One region of the Guptibacillus sedimenti genome, then DNA from elsewhere that is predicted to be linked to it. Evidence: riboswitches for the same ligand, from Rfam matches in the RefSeq annotation. Region 1 holds a riboswitch; each other region holds the start of a gene.

Region 1 (6,794 bases):
ACTTGAGATATTTGCAAAATCAATATTTTGAATAAGGTTTAAGTCATTTTGTGGATCAATGCCTTTTTCTTTCAGAACAAATTCCCCTGCCATTTGTGGCATTCCGCCTTTACGCTGACCAAGAAAAGTGCTTCCTTTCAAATCTTCCCATGCAAAATGATCGACTTTTTCTCTTGATACAAGAAATGTTCCATCTGTTTGTGTGAGCTGAGCAAAATTAATGACGGGATCATCTGTGCCTTGCGCATAAACATAAATAGATGTCTCAGAACCGACTAAGGCGATATCTGCTCCATTTGAAAGCAACGTGGTCATTGTTTTGTCGCCACCCCAAGTGGTGGTTAACTCGACATCAATTCCATGCTTTTCAAATATACCTTCGGAGAGAGCCACATACTGTGGTGCATAGAAAATAGAGCGTGTTACCTCAGCTACGCGCACCTGATCATTTCCATTATTCGTACCACATGCTGAAAGAATAAGAAGAAAGACACCTATAAAAATACTGCTTTTAAATACCCAACTTTTTTTCATTAGTTAGCCCCCACCATTATCACATGAGATAGGCTCATGTTTAAGATACTATAGCCTATGAATTTCGTAACATTTTGTGTTTGGCAGATAAAAAAGGATAATGCTAGGGGGAGGTTTTCTTTTAGTTGGTTAGCGGTAAGAGCTTTTTAGCATTTGTTCATTTCGAGGCGGTTAGTCCAAAAGAAGCGGTGATAAAAACAAAAAGCACCATTTAGGTGCTTTTTGAAAGTTTTTAAACGTTAGGTCCAGCTTTTTTAATCTCTTCAGATACGTTTGAAAATTTATCAAAATTCTTAACAAATTGAGTAGCAAGTTCTTTTGCTTTTATGTCATAGTTTTCTTTGTTTTCCCATGTTTGTTTTGGTTGCAACACATCTGCGGGTACGCCAGGACAGTGAGAAGGGATATGCAATCCGAAAATGGGATCTGTTACTGTTTCTATACGATCAAGCTCTCCGTTCAAAGCAGCTTGAATCATCGCTCTAGTGTAGGATAGCTTCATTCGCTTTCCAACACCATATCCGCCACCAGACCAACCTGTGTTCACAAGGAAAACTTGAACATCATGTTCCATGATTTTCTCACCAAGCATTTCGGCATAGCGGTGAGCAGGTAACGGTAAGAACGGTGCGCCGAAGCAAGTAGAGAAAGTAGCTTCAGGTGAAGTTACGCCTCTTTCGGTTCCGGCTAGTTTACTTGTATAGCCAGATAGAAAATGGAACATCGCTTGTTCTTTCGTAAGCTTACTGATCGGCGGAAGGACTCCGAAGGCATCAGCGGTTAAGAAGATAATCGTATTAGGATGACCCGCTACGCTTGGAATAGCGATGTTAGGAATGGCATCGATTGGATAAGCAGCTCGAGTATTTTCAGTTAGGCTCGTGTTATCGTAATCAGGCTTACGTGAATCGGTATCCATTATGACGTTCTCAAGAACTGTTCCAAAACGGATGGCATCCCAGATTTCAGGCTCTTTTTCTCTCGATAAGTTGATGCATTTAGCGTAGCAACCGCCTTCAATGTTAAAAACACCGTTCATGGACCAGCCATGTTCATCATCACCTATAAGTGAACGGTGTGCGTCAGCAGAAAGCGTCGTTTTACCTGTTCCAGATAAACCGAAAAATAGAGCAACATCGCCTTCTTTACCAACGTTTGCAGAGCAGTGCATGGAAAGAATATTGTTCTCAGGTAATAAGTAGTTCATTACGGTGAAAATTGATTTTTTGATTTCGCCAGCATATTCTGTACCGCCAATTAAAACGGTTCGCTTTTCAAAGGAAATAATAATGAACGTTTCGGAATTTGTCCCGTCAACGTCAGGGTCAGCTTGAAAACCAGGAGCAGAAATAACAGTAAATCCTGCTTCATGATCTTGTAGCTCTGATTCATTTGGACGTATAAAAAGTTGGTGGGCAAAAAGGTTATGCCAGGCATATTCGTTAATAACCTGGATGGGTAGTCTTGATGACTGGTCAGCACCAGCAAATCCTTTAAATACATAAAGATCCTTTTTCTCACCAAGATAGTTCAGCACTTTCGTGTAAAGGTTTTCAAAACTTTTTTCGGAAATTGGTTGATTTGTTTCCCAATTTACTTTGTTCTTTACGGAGTCTTCGTTTACAATAAACTTGTCCCCAGGAGAACGACCGGTGTATTTTCCGGTTTCAACTCGAAGAGCGCCCGTTGAAGATAGTGTTCCTTCGTTTTTAAATAAGGAATGTTCAACCAGTTCAGAAACTGATAAATTTACATGTGGATTGTTCTTATTTAAGATAGCATCCAATAACGGTGAGGAGAAGGAAGCTGTTTTCATACGTTAAACCCATCCTTTATGAAAGATTTCGTTGACTGACTCGTTTAACTCAAAAATAGTATAACACATTTGCGTGATTATTCTATACTAATCTATGTATTTTTTGCTTAAAGAGTGAAAAAACAACGAATAACGATTTGGTTAGGTTTTAGGGGTCCCTTCTTTAATATAAGAAGGCTTTTTTATTGTGATGGTAATGAATTAATTATTCAGTTCTTTCGAGTCAGGGTTCCGCTTTTCGTGAGATCCAGCTGCAGTGGGCAGGGTGAAGCGCTTGTCGACCATAGAACGCCCACTTCCGCTTTTCGTGTCTAGCTGCGACTCGCAGAAACTACGATATTTCACTACTTCACAGGAACACAAAAAGCGTGTTCCAGTTCAGGAGTTCCAATATCTCCGTTTCTAACCGCTTGTCTCCGCTTTTCGTGTCTAGCTGCAGTGGGCAGGGTCTCGATCGCTTCACCCTACAAAATGAACACAAAGACCGTGTTCTTTTTGTAGGGCTCCAGCGCTTGTCGACCCTAAACGCCCACTTCCGCTTTTCGTGTCTAGCTGCAGTGGGCAGGGTCTCGATCGCTTCACCCTACAAAATGAACACAAAGACCGTGTTCTTTTTGTAGGGCTCCAGCGCTTGTCGACCCTAAACGCCCACTTCCGCTTTTCATGTCTAGCTGCGCGGGCCAAATCCTTCGGCTGTTTCGCCCAATCGAATGAGACAAAAAGCGTCTCAATCTCATGGGCTCCAACATCCTGCGGATTTAGGCAGGCCCACTCCGCTTTTCGTTATTGACACTTTCTTTTAACTGCGTTATTATATGTCGAGAATGGATACTCTTATCCCGAGCAGGCGGAGGGACAGGCCCGATGAAGCTCAGCAACCAACTCCTATACAACAGGATTAAGGTGCTAACCTGCAAGACAATAGTCTTGGAAGATAAGAGGCGAAAGGCATGAGATACCAGCTCCTTTTCCCTCTAAATAGAAGGAAAGGGCTTTTTTAATGTCGTTGAGGTTGATGACACTATAAAAAAAGGTAAGACGATAAGATTTTGAATTCGTTCTCTCGTTTCGGCACAGGATAATAGGGAAATGAGTACCGTATCCATTACACTATAACTAGATAGGATCCAATCCTTAAGGAGGTACTTGAGTGAGTAATCGTCGTTTGTTTACTTCTGAGTCAGTAACAGAGGGGCATCCTGATAAAATTTCAGATCAGATTTCCGATGCCATTCTGGATGATATTCTTGCGCATGACCCAAATGCGCGCGTTGCCTGTGAAACTACAGTAACAACTGGGCTTGTATTAGTTTCCGGTGAAATTACAACTTCGCACTATGTGGATATTCCAAAAGTCGTTCGTGAAACGATTCAAACAATCGGTTATACACGTGCAAAATACGGATTTGATGCTGAAACATGTGCGGTGCTTTCATCTATTGATGAGCAGTCTGCTGATATAGCAGCAGGTGTAAACGTTGCTCTTGAAGCGCGTGAAGGCACAATGTCAGAAAGTGAAATTGATTCAATTGGTGCAGGTGATCAGGGTCTTATGTTTGGTTACGCATGTAATGAAACTGCTGAATTAATGCCGCTGCCAATCTCTCTTGCGCATAAGCTAGCTCGTCGATTGAGTGAAGTAAGAAAAGAAGAAATTCTTCCTTATCTTCGTCCTGACGGAAAGACTCAGGTTACGGTTGAATATGATGAATCTGGAAAGCCGGTTCGCGTTGATACGATTGTTGTTTCAACGCAACACCACCCTGAAATTTCACTTGAACAAATTCAGCGTAACATTAAGGAACATGTTGTGAAGCCAGTTGTTCCTGCTGAATTGATTGATGATGAAACAAAATACTTCATTAACCCAACTGGCCGTTTTGTGATTGGTGGGCCACAAGGTGATGCAGGTTTAACAGGAAGAAAAATTATTGTTGATACTTATGGTGGTTATGCGCGTCACGGTGGTGGTGCATTCTCTGGTAAGGATGCTACGAAAGTCGACCGTTCTGCTGCATATGCTGCTCGTTATGTAGCTAAGAACCTCGTCGCTGCAGGTCTTGCCGATCGTTGTGAAGTTCAGCTTGCCTACGCGATTGGTGTTGCTCAACCGGTATCGATTGCAATTGATACATTTGGGACTGGAAAAGTGTCAGAGGAACGACTTGTTGAGCTAGTAAGAGAGAACTTTGACCTTCGTCCTGCAGGCATTATTAAGATGCTTGATCTTCGCCGTCCTATTTATAAGCAAACGGCTGCGTATGGTCATTTTGGACGTACGGACATTGAACTTCCTTGGGAACAAACGGATCGTTCAGAATCCCTTAAACAGGGTGCTGGAATTTAGTAAATGATGAAAAGAGGCCGTTGGTCTCTTTTTTTTGTTTTCATTTAGTGAATATAAAATCTATATGAGTAAATAGGGTGTGATAAAATGGAAGAAAATGTAGGGGGAGAAAAGGAATGAAGGGAATTTTTGGTGAAAAAATTACAACGCTGCAGGAACTTGAAGAGATGGCCGGAAATCCGAGTCAGCTTGCTGTACATAAGGTTATTTCTTTTCTTGATGAATATTGTAGAGAGTTTATTCGCTTTACACCTTTTATCACGATAGCAACCCATTCAAGTACGGGTAGTGATGTTTCTCCAAGAGGGGATAAGCCAGGCTTCATTCAAGCGTTAGATGACTATCATCTATTAATACCAGAAAGACCAGGAAACAAACGAATGGACTCGATGAGGAACATAGTAGAAAACCCAATGGTTGGTTTGCTTTTCATGATTCCAGGACGAGATGAAACGTTGCGCATTAATGGGGTTGCGACGATTGTGAAAGATAAAAGCCTCCTTGCGCGATTTGAGTACAAGGGGAAAATGCCATTATTTGGAATTGGGGTTGAAGTAAAAGAATGTTTCATTCACTGTGGAAAAGCATTAAAACGATCCCATCTCTGGGAACCGGAGCGTTGGCCAAACATAGAAGGACTCGCACCGGCTACTAGAATGCTTTCAGATCATGCGAAGATCGGTGAAGAAAACGTTGCGGAATCGTTAAGGGACAGTTATACAAATCGTCTTTACTGAATGGATTGTACTGAAATGGAACCTAATCCTTTATAGATGTTTGGTCGACCAATTGAACAGTAAATTAAATCATAGGTGTTAGCAATGATTCGCATTTCATCCAGAGGGAATAAGTTGTGACCGTCTACGACTAATGGAAGATTGAGTCCTTTAATGATTTTACCCCAGTTAAGTTGTTTAATAGACACTAATTCACTCATCAATAAAAGAGCATCGCAATCTTGCACTGAATCGTAAATCGTGTTCATCTCGTTTCCTTTTTTATCTTTCGTTTTTTCAGTATCAAACTGTTGAACAATAGCACCTTCCTCTTTCAATTTCTTAATGACTAACTCATAAGGTGGAAGTGCTGGGATCGGTTTTATTGTAGATGAAGTGAAAATAGCAATTTTGGCTCCCTGGAGAGTTCCTAGGAAATCTTTCAGTTTCTGAATCAATAGTTCAGGCTGATATTGATCAATTTCATCTAGTGCCTTAAACATTTGATTTGCAGAAGAAGATGCTTTGATCATTGAACGAAATGAAGCAAGCTCGTCTAACGTGTCAGTACCTAGAAAGGAAGAACCGGGATGAAGGGAGTGCTCACTAAATTTTGGTGTCTTCGGTAATGCGCCTTGAATTAATTCAACGTCACCCCCGTATTTTTCTGCAACCCCAGCGATCATCGTGAGACACGAGACTTGTAATGATTGATACGTATGATAAGCGTACCTCATTAATTCTGCGCTAGTATGGTCCATATACTGAAGAGACGACGTAATAGGCTCGTAGAACGTTTCCATCGCACGACAAGCTCGAAGCGAAGAAGTGCCGATAATGATTTGAGACGGATACATAAAATCCTTTACTGCTGAGCCTTTTCGAATAAAATCTGGATTACTCACAACATCGAAGGAGCGATCAGGCACACCCTGTTCTATGAGAATGTCTTCTACTTTTGATGCTGTTCCTGGGGGAACATTACTTTTAATAATGAAGGTTTTATGTTGTTTAATTGTAAGAGCAATTTTTCTTATGAAACGAAAGAAACAAGTAAGATCAGGATGTTTATTCTCGTCAACTGGAATAGGTTCAGTGAATAGAAGAATGTCTGCTTCAGAAGCGGCTGTTAATCGATTAACAGAGAAGCTTAATTGACCAGCCTTTTTCACTTCTGTCATCATTTCTGTTAATCCTTCTTCATCCACAGGTACTTCGCCTGAATTGAGTGCAACAATTTGACTTCGATCTTCATCGGTACAAACGACATGATGACCATGTGAAGCGAAGATAGCGGATGCGGTTAAACCAATTTCATTGGTGCCAAATACAGCAAGCTTCATTATTTTTCTCCTTTCTAAGCGTATTGAACAATTTTCTT
Region 2 (6,794 bases), 390 kb from region 1:
TGGCGCCTGCAACAAAACGTGGTTTATTCTGCGTAGTTAATTTAGCAGCAGCCTCCTTTGCAAGCCTTGCAGAGGTGTAGTTTAGCTTTTCTGCAAGATGACCGAGATCATATTCATCTAAGACAAGATCTGTTGCTCCAAAGGTGTTCGTCTCAATAATATCTGCTCCGCTAGCTAAGTACTCTTCATGGATAGAGGAGATAAGCTCTGGCCTAGTTAAGGATAAGTATTCATTACAGCCTTCATATTCTTCACCACCAAAATCAGTAGCTGTCAGATTAGCTTGTTGAATCATTGTTCCCATAGCTCCATCAAGAACAAGGATTCTTTTCGTAAGTAGATCTTCAAATGAGGTGTAGGCCATTTCGGTTCTTCCTTTCTTCTTCAAGGCGAGTTTTCTCGTTAATGTATCGCGTTAATTCTACGGTTAATTCATAACGCAAGAAGGGCGTGATTAAATAAATTCCATTAAACAAATCAAAAGCAGCATCAATTAGCGACTTCGCAATTGCAAGCCCTGCTTCAATTGATTGCGTTGAATCTTTAGCGTGTAACATATGATTGCGTATGGAATCGGATAGTTTAATTCCCGGTACTTCATTATGGAGAAATTCAGCATTTCGGTAGCTTGTAAGTGGCATGATCCCAATGTAAATGGGACAAGTTAAATGTTTCGTCGCTTCATAGACTTCTAGTAACTGTTCTTCACTGTAAATGGGCTGACTGATAAAATAATCCGCTCCACACTTCTGTTTTTTTTCAAGTCGTTCGACAGCGCGATCTAGATGGCGTACATTCGGATTAAAGGCGGCTGCTATTGAAAATGAAGTTTTAATTCCAAGTGATTTACCAGAATAAGAACGTCCTTGATTAAATTGTTTCATTAAACGAATTAGGTCAAATGATGAGACGTCGTAAACCGAAGTAGCGCCAGGGAAATCGCCGATTTTAGTAGGGTCGCCTGTTACGGCAAGAACTTGATTAATTCCAAGTGTATGAAGCCCCATTAAATGGGATTGTAAGCCAATTAAATTCCGATCACGACAGGCAACATGAACAAGTGGTCGAACATTATGCTGAGCTTTAATCGTAGAAGCCATGGCGGTATTGCAAATTCGCGGTGAGGCAAGAGAGTTATCAGCCAGCGTAATCGCATCAACGCCAACTTCTTGTAGCGCTTTTGTTCCCTCAAGATATTTATCAATCGATAATTTCTTTGGAGGGTCGAGCTCAACGATAACAGATCGCTGTTTTCTTGCTATTTCATGTAAGTGAGGGAGCCTTTCTTCCTCAAAATCGATGATCCCAGCCTCTTTTTCGTTAACGGTTACTTCTTTCGTTGTAATAGGTTTTAAACCCTTTAGTGCATTAGCTGCAGCAGCTATATGCTCAGGGGTTGTGCCGCAGCAACCACCAATAAGTCTAACGCCTTGTTGACGTAGGGCTTCTGCGCTTTGTTTGAAATAGTCTGGCGCGGTAGGATAAACAAGACGTCCCTCTTCATAATCAGGTAAACTAGCGTTAGGATAGGCAGAAAGAAAACGACCTGAGAGAGGCACTTGTTCTAATGATTGAATCATATGATAAGGGCCGAGTCTGCAGTTAACGCCTATTACATCCGCTCCGGCATTCTCAATCTGTTCTAAGGCAGCAGCAAGAGAAGTGCCATCTTGCAAAATGCCTGGCTCATGCATGGAAACTTGTGCAATTAAAGGCAAATCCGTTTCCTTTCGAGCTATTTTAAGTACGGTTATGATCTCTTCTAGATCGTAATACGTTTCCAATAAAAGACCATCGACTCCTTCTAATAGAAGGCAATATAGCTGTTCTCTAAAGCTACGCTTAATTTCATCAAGGGGAGTCGATCGTGTATTTATTCCTCGTATTCCTCCTATTGTCCCAAGAACGTAAGTAGAGTCTGTCGCAGCCTTTCGAGCGAGTTTAACGCCTTCCTTATTGATCTCTTTTACTAGATCTTCAAGTCCATATCGTGATAGCTTGCTATAGTTCGCGCCGTACGTATTGGTTTGAATCACATCTGAGCCGGCATGAATATAAGCTTGGTGAACATTTAATACTTGATCCGGATGTGAAAGATTCAGCGCTTCAAAACATTGGTCGATGCCGTATGAATAAAGAAGGGTCCCCATCGCACCGTCACCAATCAAAATTTTGTGCTCGAGATCTTCAAGTAAGCTCATCCTTTAGCACCTCCGGCTGTAGGAGCGTAAAGTTTAGTAATGGCAGCAAAACCTTGTTTAAAGTCTTGAAGCAAATCATCAGCATTTTCAAGCCCCACAGATAAGCGTAACAAGCCATCTGTAATCCCGCGTTTGTTTCGTTCGGCAGCTGACATAGATGCATGAGACATTCTCGCTGGATAAGAGAGAATCGATTCAACCGCACCAAGACTAACAGCGTAAACTGGAAGTTGCACGTTCTTTGTAAACAATCGAACCGCGTTTTCATCAGGTAGTCGAAAAGAAAGAACAGCCCCAGGACCCGCTGCTTGGTAAAGGTGAGTCGAATGTCCCTGATGGAAAGAGAACCCAGGATAATAAACTTCTTCTACAAGCGGCTCTTTAAGGAGTGCATGAGCAAGCCGGAAAGCCGATCTTGAAGATTGATCGAGCCGACAATGTAATGTTTTTAATCCGCGAAGAACTAACCAGGAATCATGAGCACTTAAAATGGATCCGAAAGAGTTTTGCAAAAAAGCAAGGTTTTCGCCCAGCTTTTCATTTTTAACTGCGGCAAGACCTGCAACAACATCGCTATGTCCTGCAATAAATTTTGTGGCACTATGAAGAACGATATCCGCGCCGAAGTCCAGTGGTCTTTGGAGGGCAGGTGTCATGAAGGTGTTATCAACGAACGTTAAACAATGATTCGCTTTCGCTAATTTAACGACGGCTTGAATATCAGTCACTTTAAGTAACGGATTAGAAGGTGTCTCGATGTAGATCACTTTTGTATTGGATTGAATCCCGTTCGCAACTTTATTTAAATCAGTCATATCGACAAAAGTATGACTAATTCCAAATCTGCAGAGAACATCGTGGATCATCCGATACGTCCCGCCATAAACATCTTCTGAAATCAAAACATGGTCATTTTGTGAAAGGAGCATAAAAGAAGTAGCGATAGCGGCCATACCAGAAGCAAATGCAAACCCTCTAACGCCACCTTCAAGGTCTGCAATCGTTTCTTCTAGAGCTTCACGGGTAGGGTTACCAGAGCGACTGTAATCATATTTTCCGGGCTGATCAAAATCCAATTGATGAAAGGTAGATGCTTGTTGAATTGGAACACTGACGGCTCCTGTGCTTTTATCAAATTTATGTTCGTTGTGAAGAAGTTTTGTTTGAAATGTATATGAATTAGTCGTCATGTCGCACACCATCCTCTTTGAAAATTGCTAGCGTTTGATCTAGATCTTTCACTAAATCGTTGATTTGTTCAATTCCTACTGAAAATCTGAGAAGTCGATTACAAACACCTTTCTCGAGTCTGATCTTTTCTGGGATATCGGCGTGTGTTTGTGTGGCTGGATAAGTAATAAAGCTCTCAACGCCTCCAAGACTTTCCGCAAAGGTAATCAGTTTCAAATTCCTTAGAAATGGATCAACCCATGCTTCAGACTGTAATCGAAACGACAGCATACCGCCTTTTTCAGGATAGAAGACGTCAGTTATTGCGTCGTGATTTCTTAAGTATGTTGCGATGGCTCGAGCATTCTCCTCATGTTGCTTTAGTCGAAGAGGTAATGTCTTCATTCCTCGAATGAGAAGCCAGGAGTCGAACGGAGAAAGAACCGCTCCAGCACCGTTTTGATATTGTTCAATCTCAGCACAGAGCTTTTCACCTTTGGCAATGACAAGTCCTGCAAGCACATCATTGTGACCCCCAAGGTATTTCGTTGCGCTATGAATAACAATATCAGCCCCTAGTAAAAGAGGGTTTTGTAGAAGAGGAGTGAATAACGTATTGTCTACGATTGACAATAAATTGTATGTCTTGGCAATCGTCACAATCTCTTCAACATCGGTTAACTTCATTAGGGGATTTGAAGGGTTTTCGATAAAGATTGCCCTAGTAGACAGAGTTATTAATGGTGCGATGCTATCAATATTTTGGCTGTCAAAATAGGTGAATGATATGTTGAAATGCTTTTCTGCGTGAGCAAATAATCGATATGTGCCACCATATAGGTCATCTGAAACGAGTATATGATCTCCGGTTTTAAATAAAGATATAATTGATTGGATGGCGGCCATGCCGGAACTAAATGCGAAGCCCTGGTCACCATGTTCGAGTTCATTTACTGCAGACTCTAGAATCGAGCGAGTAGGGTTTTTTGTTCTTGAATAATCAAACCCTGTTGATTGCCCAATTCCTTCATGCCTATAGGAGGTGGAAAAATAAACAGGAGGATTTACAGCGCCTGTTTGTGGATCTGATTTATTACCTAGTTGAACAAGTAGCGTATTGTAATGGTTATTTGTCATAATCAATCTCCTTTTCATTAAGTAAGGGCAATAAAAAAAAGCCCTCTATAAGAAGAAGACTTTGGTTGCTCTTCTTCTTATCTTCCAAGTTGAATTCAACTTGCTGGAGTTAGCACCTTTCCAGAAAATATCCGGTGGTTGCTGAAGCTTCTTCGGGCCAGTCCCTCTGCTTCTCTTGATAAGAATTGAAAGTATATGGAATTTTAATGTGTCGCTTTTTACATAATCTACATTACTTTAAAGCGAAAATCAAGTGATTTGATAAAATAATCAAAATTTTTACTCAGGTGAATTAGGTCTTTCGTTCGTTACACGTTTTTTCGGAAGAGGAATTTCCTTAATGGTTAAGTAGAGTAGCATGATGGCTACAAACCAATAGAGAAGAAATCCAAATGGGACGGTTGTTTTTACTAAAGCCATAATAGTAAAGAAAAGGGTTGGAATCGTAGCGGAATAAACCGATAGGACCCAGAGTTGTTTATAAGATGCTTTTCTACCCGCGAGTGACTTTAATAATAAACCGATTGTCGCTAGAACGGTAATTCCGATAAATTTGAGGCCAGTCTGGAATAAATAGACGACAAAGATTAAGAGTGGGATAAAGATCGGGAGCAAGTTATCTAAATTTTGCGTGAGTTCACTTACATCTTGTTTTGTAAAAGTCATTGAACTGAAATTACTATAATTAAACTCTTGTCTTGTCCCACTATCCATTACGATAATTCGATCTTTTAGGAACGCAATAGCCGATTCATAGGAATCAACATCGTCGGGCTTTATTTCATCTGTAGCATCAAAAATAAACGTGTTTCCATCTTCTTTTTTTATAAGTGGTTCAGATTGGTCACTTTTTAGTGTGCCATCTTCTAAAGTAAATTCAGGTAAATCTCCCATATGTGTTTTAAGGTCTTCGTAAGCATTGGTAAACGAAACCGCGGTAATAATCCCTATAGGTACAGAAGAAAGTAGCATTAGGAGAAACACATACAATATCGGCTTCCCTAGTTTTTGAAAACGGAATCGCGCCATCATTTTTGGAGAAAATAAGCTATAATACAGTTGTTTAAAAACGTTCAAATTGAAAATCTCCTTTCTGGTATGTGAGGGTAATCCCACTAAACCAGTTTATCTTATATAAGTAGATGGGAACAATAAACTAGCTGAAACTTTCTTGAAACAAAATTGATTTCATCATAATATCATTACAATTCTATATTAACTCTTTACAAAGAGGGGAGCGATGTAGATAATAGACAAGGGACTTTGTTGAGTATTGTCGAAAAAAATAAAACATGAGTGCAAGGGGTTGAAATGATGGAACTCAACGTTCAGGAGATGATCTTTCAGTTTGTGGGAGGTCTTGGTATTTTCCTGTTTGGACTAAAGTATATGGGAGATGGCCTTCAACGATCTGCAGGTGATCGATTAAGAGACATTCTTGATCGCTTTACGACGAACCCATTTATGGGTGTGCTAGCCGGGATCATTGTTACGATTCTCATCCAAAGTAGTTCAGGGACAACGGTTTTAACAGTCGGTCTTGTTAATGCAGGATTTATGACTCTCAAGCAAGCGATTGGTGTTGTAATGGGAGCTAACATTGGAACAACTGTTACAGCATTTATTATTGGTTTTCCTATTAAAGATTACGCTCTACCAATCATTGCTATTGGTTCTCTATTAATTTTCTTCTTTAAAAACAAGAAAATTAATTACGCAGGGCAAATTGTTTTTGGTTTTGGTGCGTTATTCTTTGGACTTGAATTAATGAGTGCAGGAATGAAGCCACTTAGAAGTCTTGAGGCTTTCCAAGAACTCACAGTGAGCATGAGTTCAAACCCGTTATTAGGCGTTGTAATTGGTACGGTATTTACAGTTATTGTGCAAAGTTCTAGTGCTACAATTGGTGTATTACAAGGACTTTATTCACAGAATGCGATGGATATTCAAGCTGCATTACCAGTTCTGTTTGGAGATAACATTGGAACAACAATTACAGCAGTTCTTGCTTCGATCGGTGCCTCTGTTGCAGCTAGACGCACGGCGCTGACTCACGTTATTTTTAATTTAATTGGTACGGCGATATTCTTAATTTTCTTGTTCGCCTATACACCATTTATTGAGTATCTTAGAGATTCGTTAAATTTGACACCAGAAATGACAATTGCATTTGGACACGGGATCTTTAACATTACGAATACTGTGATCCAATTCCCGTTCATTGCTGGACTTGCTTATCTTGTAACAAAAATTATTCCTGGTGATGATGCAACGATAGAATATAAA
Region 3 (6,794 bases), on a different contig from region 1:
TAGCACTTACCTTACAATGAGTTCCTAGCTCCTCCTGCATTCTAGCTGCTGCCTGACGTCTTATCGTTTCTCCATCCTCAGGAAGGGTTGCTCTTATAAGAAATGTTGGCACATGTACCTGGTGGAAAACGTCGCGGCAAGACTCAAGATAGAGTGATTTTCCAATCGCTCTTACAGTATTTTCGCTTACCTTCATTGCTACGCCACCCCCCACTTCCTTCATATCCCTGTGAACCATTTGCTCCAATTCATGGCTACATCTACCAATTTCCTCTTTCTTCTTTTTCTCATACTCTTCTATAGTTGAATAATAACTTTCAGTTATCCACTGTGACATTTGCTTCAGGAATCCCTCTAACGTTATAGAAAGATCTTCTTCAAAAAGGAGATAACCTCCATCAATCATCACAATGCCATTCACCATTTCAGAAAACCGACTACTAAAGTGGAGAGCTAGAGCCGCTCCCCAAGAATGGCCAATCAAATAAACTGGCTGATTACTTAGTTCAAAACGTACCTTTTCGAGCCATTCGGTTAGAAATTGAAAGGAATATTTTTTTTCATCATTAAAAGGCTGAGTGTCACCGTGGCCAGGTAAATCAATCGCAAACAAATGAAAATGATCTTGCAAACGATCAGCGATCTCGTTAAACCCAAGCGCATTGTTCGTCAAACCATGAAGTAAGAGAACGGTGGGGTTACGCTGACTTCCCCATTCATAAATGCAGACGTCGAGACCTTCTATTTTTAGCTTCATTTTTTTCATATTACTCAGTCCTTCCATAATGTATGGCTACTTCATGTATTCGACTGGCAGGATTCATTCCCTTTTTCTAGAAGTGAGTGGAGTAAGAAATCATAGGTAATGAGGAGAGCTCCCATGAAAATTAGAAATGCGACAGTAGATGACGCTCTAGCGATAGCAACTGTTCATGTGAATAGCTGGAAATCGACCTATCAGCAGCTTATTCCAGAAGATTATCTTAATGCACTTGATATTCAAGTACGGGAAGCCCGTTGGAAAAAGTTTATTCAAGCTGGCAACACTATTTTTGTAGCCGTCGATCAAGGAGAAATTATCGGGTTTGCAAACGGTGGGAAAAATAGATCAACATCTTATCACTATGATGGAGAGCTGTATGCGATTTATCTTCTTGAAGAAGCACAGCGAAAAGGAGCAGGAAAAAAGCTATTATGTTCTGTTGCGAAAGAGCTCAGGAAGGAATCATACCAATCGATGCTTGTGTGGGTTCTGAACGGAAATCCAGCCGCTCACTTTTATCAAAGCTTTCATCCATTTAAAGTTGCTGAGAAAGAGACTGAAATTGCAGGAAAAAAACTTCTAGAATCGGCTTTTGGTTGGCCAGATCTAGAAGATTTGATTACGATTTGCACCTAAATATGGTTATAGAAAAGCGGCCGACGAACACACACGGCCGCTTTCTTTTAGTTTATACTTTGTTTCTCTTCATAAGGGTGGGCAACCCAGCCTGATGGGTCAATAAATAGACGAACAGCTACAACTTGACGATCATCCATTAATGTAAAGAAGTGCGGTGTATCCACCGGAACAGAGATCACATCGCCTGGATCTAATTCAACATCAAAATATCCGACGCTTCCTTTAATCACAAAAATCCCATGCCCAGCGGTAATTGCTCTTACTTCATCCTCCGTATGGACGTGCACTTGTTCGAATTTCTTCAGAATGGCATCTAGGTCTGGCGTTTCTTCAGAAAGAGCCACCACATCCCAGTTTCCGTATCCATTGCGTTCAGCTAGAGAACGAATTTCTTCATTAAATACAGTTAAAATTTCATTTTTTTGTTCTTCCGTTACAGTGCAATTACCTCTTAATTGTTCAGGAAGTTTTTCTACCTGCCACTGTTCATAAAGAACACCCTCTTGTTGTAGAAATGCACTTACAGCATCCCTTCCCTCAATTACTTCACCTGTATTTCTCACTTTAATTACCGCCATTTTTTCTTCCTCCCTCGCTTACTACTGATTGAAAGTTTCTTAATTTAAGATGATAACTAAATAAAAATTCAAATGCTTCGAGATACTTTTTGGCTTCAAAACCATCGCGTCCCCATACCGTAATGCCATGATTTTTCATTAATACAGCTTTCGTTTCTCTAGTGATAGCATGAACAACATCCTGAGCAAGTAAAGAAAGGTCACTGGAGTTATCAATGATCGGAACGGTTATTCGATCATTTTGTCCCCAGAGCCCAAACGCTTTTATTAATTCAACACCCTGAAAAGTAACCTCCCCCTCTGTACTAAAAAGTTCAGAAATCACATTGTTATCCACTGTGTGGACGTGCAAACAACATCCGGCATTTGTTTTTTGATAGATGGCCTGATGAACAATTGTTTCAGCAGATGGTTTTAAAGAAGTTTTTTCGATTGCCTGCCCATCACGGTCGACCAATATGAAATCTTCTTCCGTTCGTTTTCTTTTATCTTTACCACTTGCGGTGACAAGAAACTGTAGCGGCTCCTCACTTACTTTGATCGAGAGATTGCCGCTTGTTCCCGGAAACCAATCACGACCTGCTAACTCATCTTTGATATCAGCGAGTTCGTTCCAACGTTTCTGAATGATGCTCATCATATCCCTCCTTTTCTTCCATCAATTTTCGAACGATATCATCGAACGACTCAAACGGAACTGCAGGAATGGACAGTTCTTTACACTTCTCTGCTAAGTAATCTCTTGCAAAGACTTGGTCTGCCTGTTTAGCTGCCTCTAGATCCGTTATAGAGTCACCGATCACAATTTTTCGGTAGGTATCTCCATCAAACTGTTTTAAGATACCTGGCTTGCAGCATCCGCAATCGTTTGTACAATCATCATCACAAGAGTATGGCCAAGTAATCGTGATCGTTTCGTTCGTAAAATCGCTCCCATTGCAGAAAATGTTCTCTTCCGGTATTTCAAATGGGTTTAGAAGCGGATAGACAAAAAAATCAATTCCTCCACTTACAACGTAAAGCTGGATACCTTCTCGTTTTGTATAATGAACAAACTCAGCAAATCCCTGTCTAATCTCGGTTGTAGCTAATAAATAATCAAGCAAATCATTCTTTCGGCTGGAAGGAATCAAATGAAACATCTGCCCCACACCTTCCCGAATGGATAGGTTCTGCGCTAAAATATTATCTTTTATTTGCTCCCATTCTTTCGGAGCAAAACGTTTCATTAAGGAAACGATATTATCGCTATTTGTAATCGTGCCATCAAAATCACAAAATATAACCGGCTTTTTCATCGAACCACCTCTGTGCTCCCCCACTTTGTAAGTGCTTGGTGAAGTGCCTCACTATTAAGCGATGCCTCTTCGAGAGTTTGATTTGTTAGAACGGCTTCAATCGCATCTCGGAATGCTTTTCCTCCAGAAGCGGCTCCTCCTGGATGCCCATGAACGCCTCCTCCTGCGTTAATAACACTATCCTTTCCAAAGTCCTGAAGTAAGAGTGGAACCAATCCTGGATGGATGCCTGCTGAAGGAACTGGAAATGTCTTGTTCAGCTGATTCTCTTTCGTCAGAGCTAGGGCTGTTGCGAGTGCTTCGTTTCGATTTAACGCCATGCTTCCGTAAGGGGAGGGAAAAAGAGAGAAATCAGCTCCAGCGGTTCGAAGCAATTTTCCAAGTAAAAGTGAATAACTTATTCCATACGTGCTTGATGCAGCCATAGCCCCTGAAAAAGAAGGATGAGCCATGATCGGAACCGAGATATCCTTATCCTCTGCGAGAGACTGCAGGACATCTAAACCATATGTAAAAACATTAAACAAAAGGGCATCAGCACCTAATTCAATCGCGCGTTTTGCTCGATCTTTCAACTTGTCCGTTCTTCCGGATAAATTAACTGCATATCGTGTGCGTTTCCCTGTCACTTCTGACGTCTGATCGAGCACTTTTTTTAAAGCGGGAACACGCTTTTCAAGAGGTGACAACTCATTTTCAAAAAGAATTTCATCATCCTTTACAAAATCAACTCTCCCTAGGGCTTGTGCCTGCATTTGTTGTTCTAACTCATGCAATGGCTTTCCAATCACCCCTTTAAAAATACTCATCACAAGTGGTCGATCATGCACATTTGCAAGTTTGCGGATGCCATCTATACCATACGCTGGTCCCGGAAATGCTTGAACCAACTCATTTGAAAAATCTAAATCAATAAGTTTAATTTCTCCATCAAGAGAAAGTTTGCCGAAAACGGTTGTTAAAATCGCCGGTAGATCAGCACTGAAATTAATGGCTGGATAGGAGATAACGATAATCCCTTTACCTTCTCTCTCCTCAACCCGAACGACTTCCCCTTTATGTTTTTGTAACTGTTCTTTTTCTAATAAAGGTAGATTCGTCCATGTCCCCACGGTTAAACCGAGAGCGATTGATTCGGCACGCTGGGCTAATTGATGATCATTATTTACAAGATAGGTAGCTATAAGACGGCTCATCACGTTCATTCCTTTCAGTCTTTACCTTTCAATTTTCGCTCATCACACAAAAAAGACCCCTTCACGAGGAAGAGGTCTTTATCACCATGCTCTTCCTCTTATCTTCCAGCTTTTGCTGCGAGAATTAGCACCGTGTCTTTAAGAAAACTTAAAAATCGGTTGCCGGGCTTCAAAGGGCTCGTCCCTCCACCTCTCTGGATAAGAGTATGCAATTATTCGTTTTTAGTAATTGATTTGAATTATGCCAGAGACAGGAAATTCTGTCAAACTGTTTTTTAATTTTTCTGAATCAAAAGAGATTAAGAGACTTAATTCGCTCAACTGCTTCTCTTAGCTTCTCTTCAGACGTTAATAGCCCCACTCGTACATAGCCCTCACCAAATTCTCCAAAGCCGTTTCCAGGTGCGACAACAATTTGGACGTTTTCAAGCAAGAAATCTGCAAAGCTTTCTGAAGTAAAAGATTCGGGTACTTTCAACCAGGCGAAAAACGATCCCGCAGGAGAAGTGACATTCCAACCAATGTCATGGAGTCCTTGAATGAGAACATTTCGTCTCGACTCATACGTATCGCGAAGTTCTTCTACACACTGCTGCGATCCAAGCAAAGCTTCAGCAGCGGCTTCTTGTACCGCACTAAATAGACTGACATAAAAATGATCCTGAAGGAGATTGATGCTCTCAACAACAGATTGATTTCCAACTGCAAATCCTACACGCCATCCCGCCATATTATATGTTTTGGAAAGGGTATAGATTTCAATTCCATTGTCTTTAGCACCCTCTGTTTCCAAAAAGCTAATCGGTCGCTCTCCATCAAACCCGATCGCACCGTAAGCAAAATCATGCACAACACAAATATCATTCGTCTCTGCAAAACTGACTGTTTCCTCAAAGAAGCGCTTCGTTGCAACAGCTGCAGTTGGGTTGTTGGGATAATTTAAAAACATCATTTTCGCTTTTTTTAATGAATCCTCTGGAATCGCATCATAGTCAGGTAAGAAATGATTTTTCTCAAGCAACGGCATCATCTGCATATCCGCTTCAGCCATCGCGACACCTGACCAATAATCAGGATAACCTGGGTCTGGAACGAGTGCCACATCACCTTTATTTAGTAAACATTGACTGACCTCGACAAGGCCTGCTTTTCCACCGAAAAGAACGGCAACTTCCTTCTCTGGATCAAGATTCACTCCAAATTCTCGCTGATAGAAATCAGCAGCAGCCTGCTTCAAGAAAGGCTGTCCTCGAAATGGCGGATATTTGTGATAGGAAGGGTTTTCAGCTGCCTTCTGCAAAGACTCGATAATATGATCGGGTGTTGGCTGATCAGGATTTCCCTGTCCAAGATTAATGATGTCATAACCCGCCTCTACATAGCGGTTTACTTTTCCAGCAAGCTTCGCAAAAAATTGTTCCGGTAGTCGTTTAAGTGCATCTGATGTTTGAAATTGTTTCAAAGAATCACATCCTGTTAAAATTTTCGTGAAATTCTAGTAAATTATGTTATCTTGGATACACAATCATGTAAAGCTTATTTTGTTAGCGAGGAGGAGAAGAAAATGAAAAAAATCGCTCTGTTGCAATTTGATATTGCGTTTGGAAACCCTGAAGAAAATTTCTCGAAAGTGAAAGAGCTTGTTACTAAGGCTGTTCATGACAAACCAGATATTATTGTTTTACCAGAACTGTGGTCGACTGGTTATGACTTATCGAGACTAGACGAAATTGGGGATGAAAATGCAGAAAAGTCAATTGCATTTCTTTCAGACCTAGCCAAAAAGAATAAGGTAAGTATAGTAGGTGGCTCAATTGCAAAGCAACACAATGATCACGTCACGAATACGATGCTCGTTTTCAATCGAGATGGGCAGCTTATCCATGAGTATAGCAAAGCCCATCTATTTCGGTTGATGAATGAAGAGAAATACCTCGTATCAGGAAATGAGAAAAGCCACTTCACACTCGAAGAACTCCCAAGTGCCGGATTCATCTGTTATGATATTCGCTTTCCAGAGTGGCTTCGCCTTCATGCCGTTGAAGGCGCACAAGTTTTGTTCGTTCCAGCCGAATGGCCGAAACAGCGCACGGACCATTGGCGATCCTTACTTATAAGCCGCGCTATTGAAAACCAATGTTACGTCATTGCTTGTAATCGTGTAGGAGAAGATCCAGACAATGCGTTTGGAGGACATTCTTTAATCATTGATCCGTGGGGAACGATTATCGCAGAAGCAGGCGAAGAGGAAACGATCTTAACAGGCTTGATTGATGAGGAAGAAATACCATCTATCCGAAGTCGTATCCCAATCTTTGAA

The links. Region 1 has a riboswitch for S-adenosylmethionine ahead of metK (methionine adenosyltransferase). Riboswitches for the same ligand answer to the same signal wherever they lie in the genome.
Region 2: another riboswitch for S-adenosylmethionine. It lies ahead of PQ578_RS07040 (methionine biosynthesis PLP-dependent protein); the one in region 1 lies ahead of metK (methionine adenosyltransferase).
Region 3: another riboswitch for S-adenosylmethionine. It lies ahead of PQ578_RS16635 (2,3-diketo-5-methylthiopentyl-1-phosphate enolase); the one in region 1 lies ahead of metK (methionine adenosyltransferase).

The regions. Positions count from the first base shown of each region.
Region 1 is NZ_JAQQWV010000001.1:1,042,567-1,049,360, forward strand. Features, by position in the region: gene PQ578_RS05030 (ABC transporter substrate-binding protein) at 1-534, opposite strand, end outside; gene pckA (phosphoenolpyruvate carboxykinase (ATP)) at 767-2,350, opposite strand; SAM riboswitch class I at 3,182-3,291, shown strand; gene metK (methionine adenosyltransferase) at 3,501-4,697, shown strand; gene PQ578_RS05045 (MSMEG_1061 family FMN-dependent PPOX-type flavoprotein) at 4,814-5,434, shown strand; gene PQ578_RS05050 (nucleotide sugar dehydrogenase) at 5,428-6,756, opposite strand; gene PQ578_RS05055 (glycosyltransferase family 4 protein) at 6,771-6,794, opposite strand, start outside.
Region 2 is NZ_JAQQWV010000001.1:1,436,079-1,442,872, forward strand. Features, by position in the region: gene metH (methionine synthase) at 1-364, opposite strand, end outside; gene PQ578_RS07030 (bifunctional homocysteine S-methyltransferase/methylenetetrahydrofolate reductase) at 345-2,201, opposite strand; gene metC (cystathionine beta-lyase) at 2,198-3,391, opposite strand; gene PQ578_RS07040 (methionine biosynthesis PLP-dependent protein) at 3,381-4,508, opposite strand; SAM riboswitch class I at 4,583-4,693, opposite strand; gene PQ578_RS07045 (DUF1189 domain-containing protein) at 4,788-5,585, opposite strand; gene PQ578_RS07050 (Na/Pi cotransporter family protein) at 5,823-6,794, shown strand, end outside.
Region 3 is NZ_JAQQWV010000004.1:6,232-13,025, forward strand. Features, by position in the region: gene PQ578_RS16610 (alpha/beta fold hydrolase) at 1-766, opposite strand, end outside; gene PQ578_RS16615 (GNAT family N-acetyltransferase) at 881-1,399, shown strand; gene PQ578_RS16620 (acireductone dioxygenase) at 1,447-1,980, opposite strand; gene PQ578_RS16625 (methylthioribulose 1-phosphate dehydratase) at 1,967-2,617, opposite strand; gene PQ578_RS16630 (2-hydroxy-3-keto-5-methylthiopentenyl-1-phosphate phosphatase) at 2,580-3,278, opposite strand; gene PQ578_RS16635 (2,3-diketo-5-methylthiopentyl-1-phosphate enolase) at 3,275-4,474, opposite strand; SAM riboswitch class I at 4,570-4,679, opposite strand; gene PQ578_RS16640 (pyridoxal phosphate-dependent aminotransferase) at 4,764-5,936, opposite strand; gene PQ578_RS16645 (carbon-nitrogen family hydrolase) at 6,039-6,794, shown strand, end outside.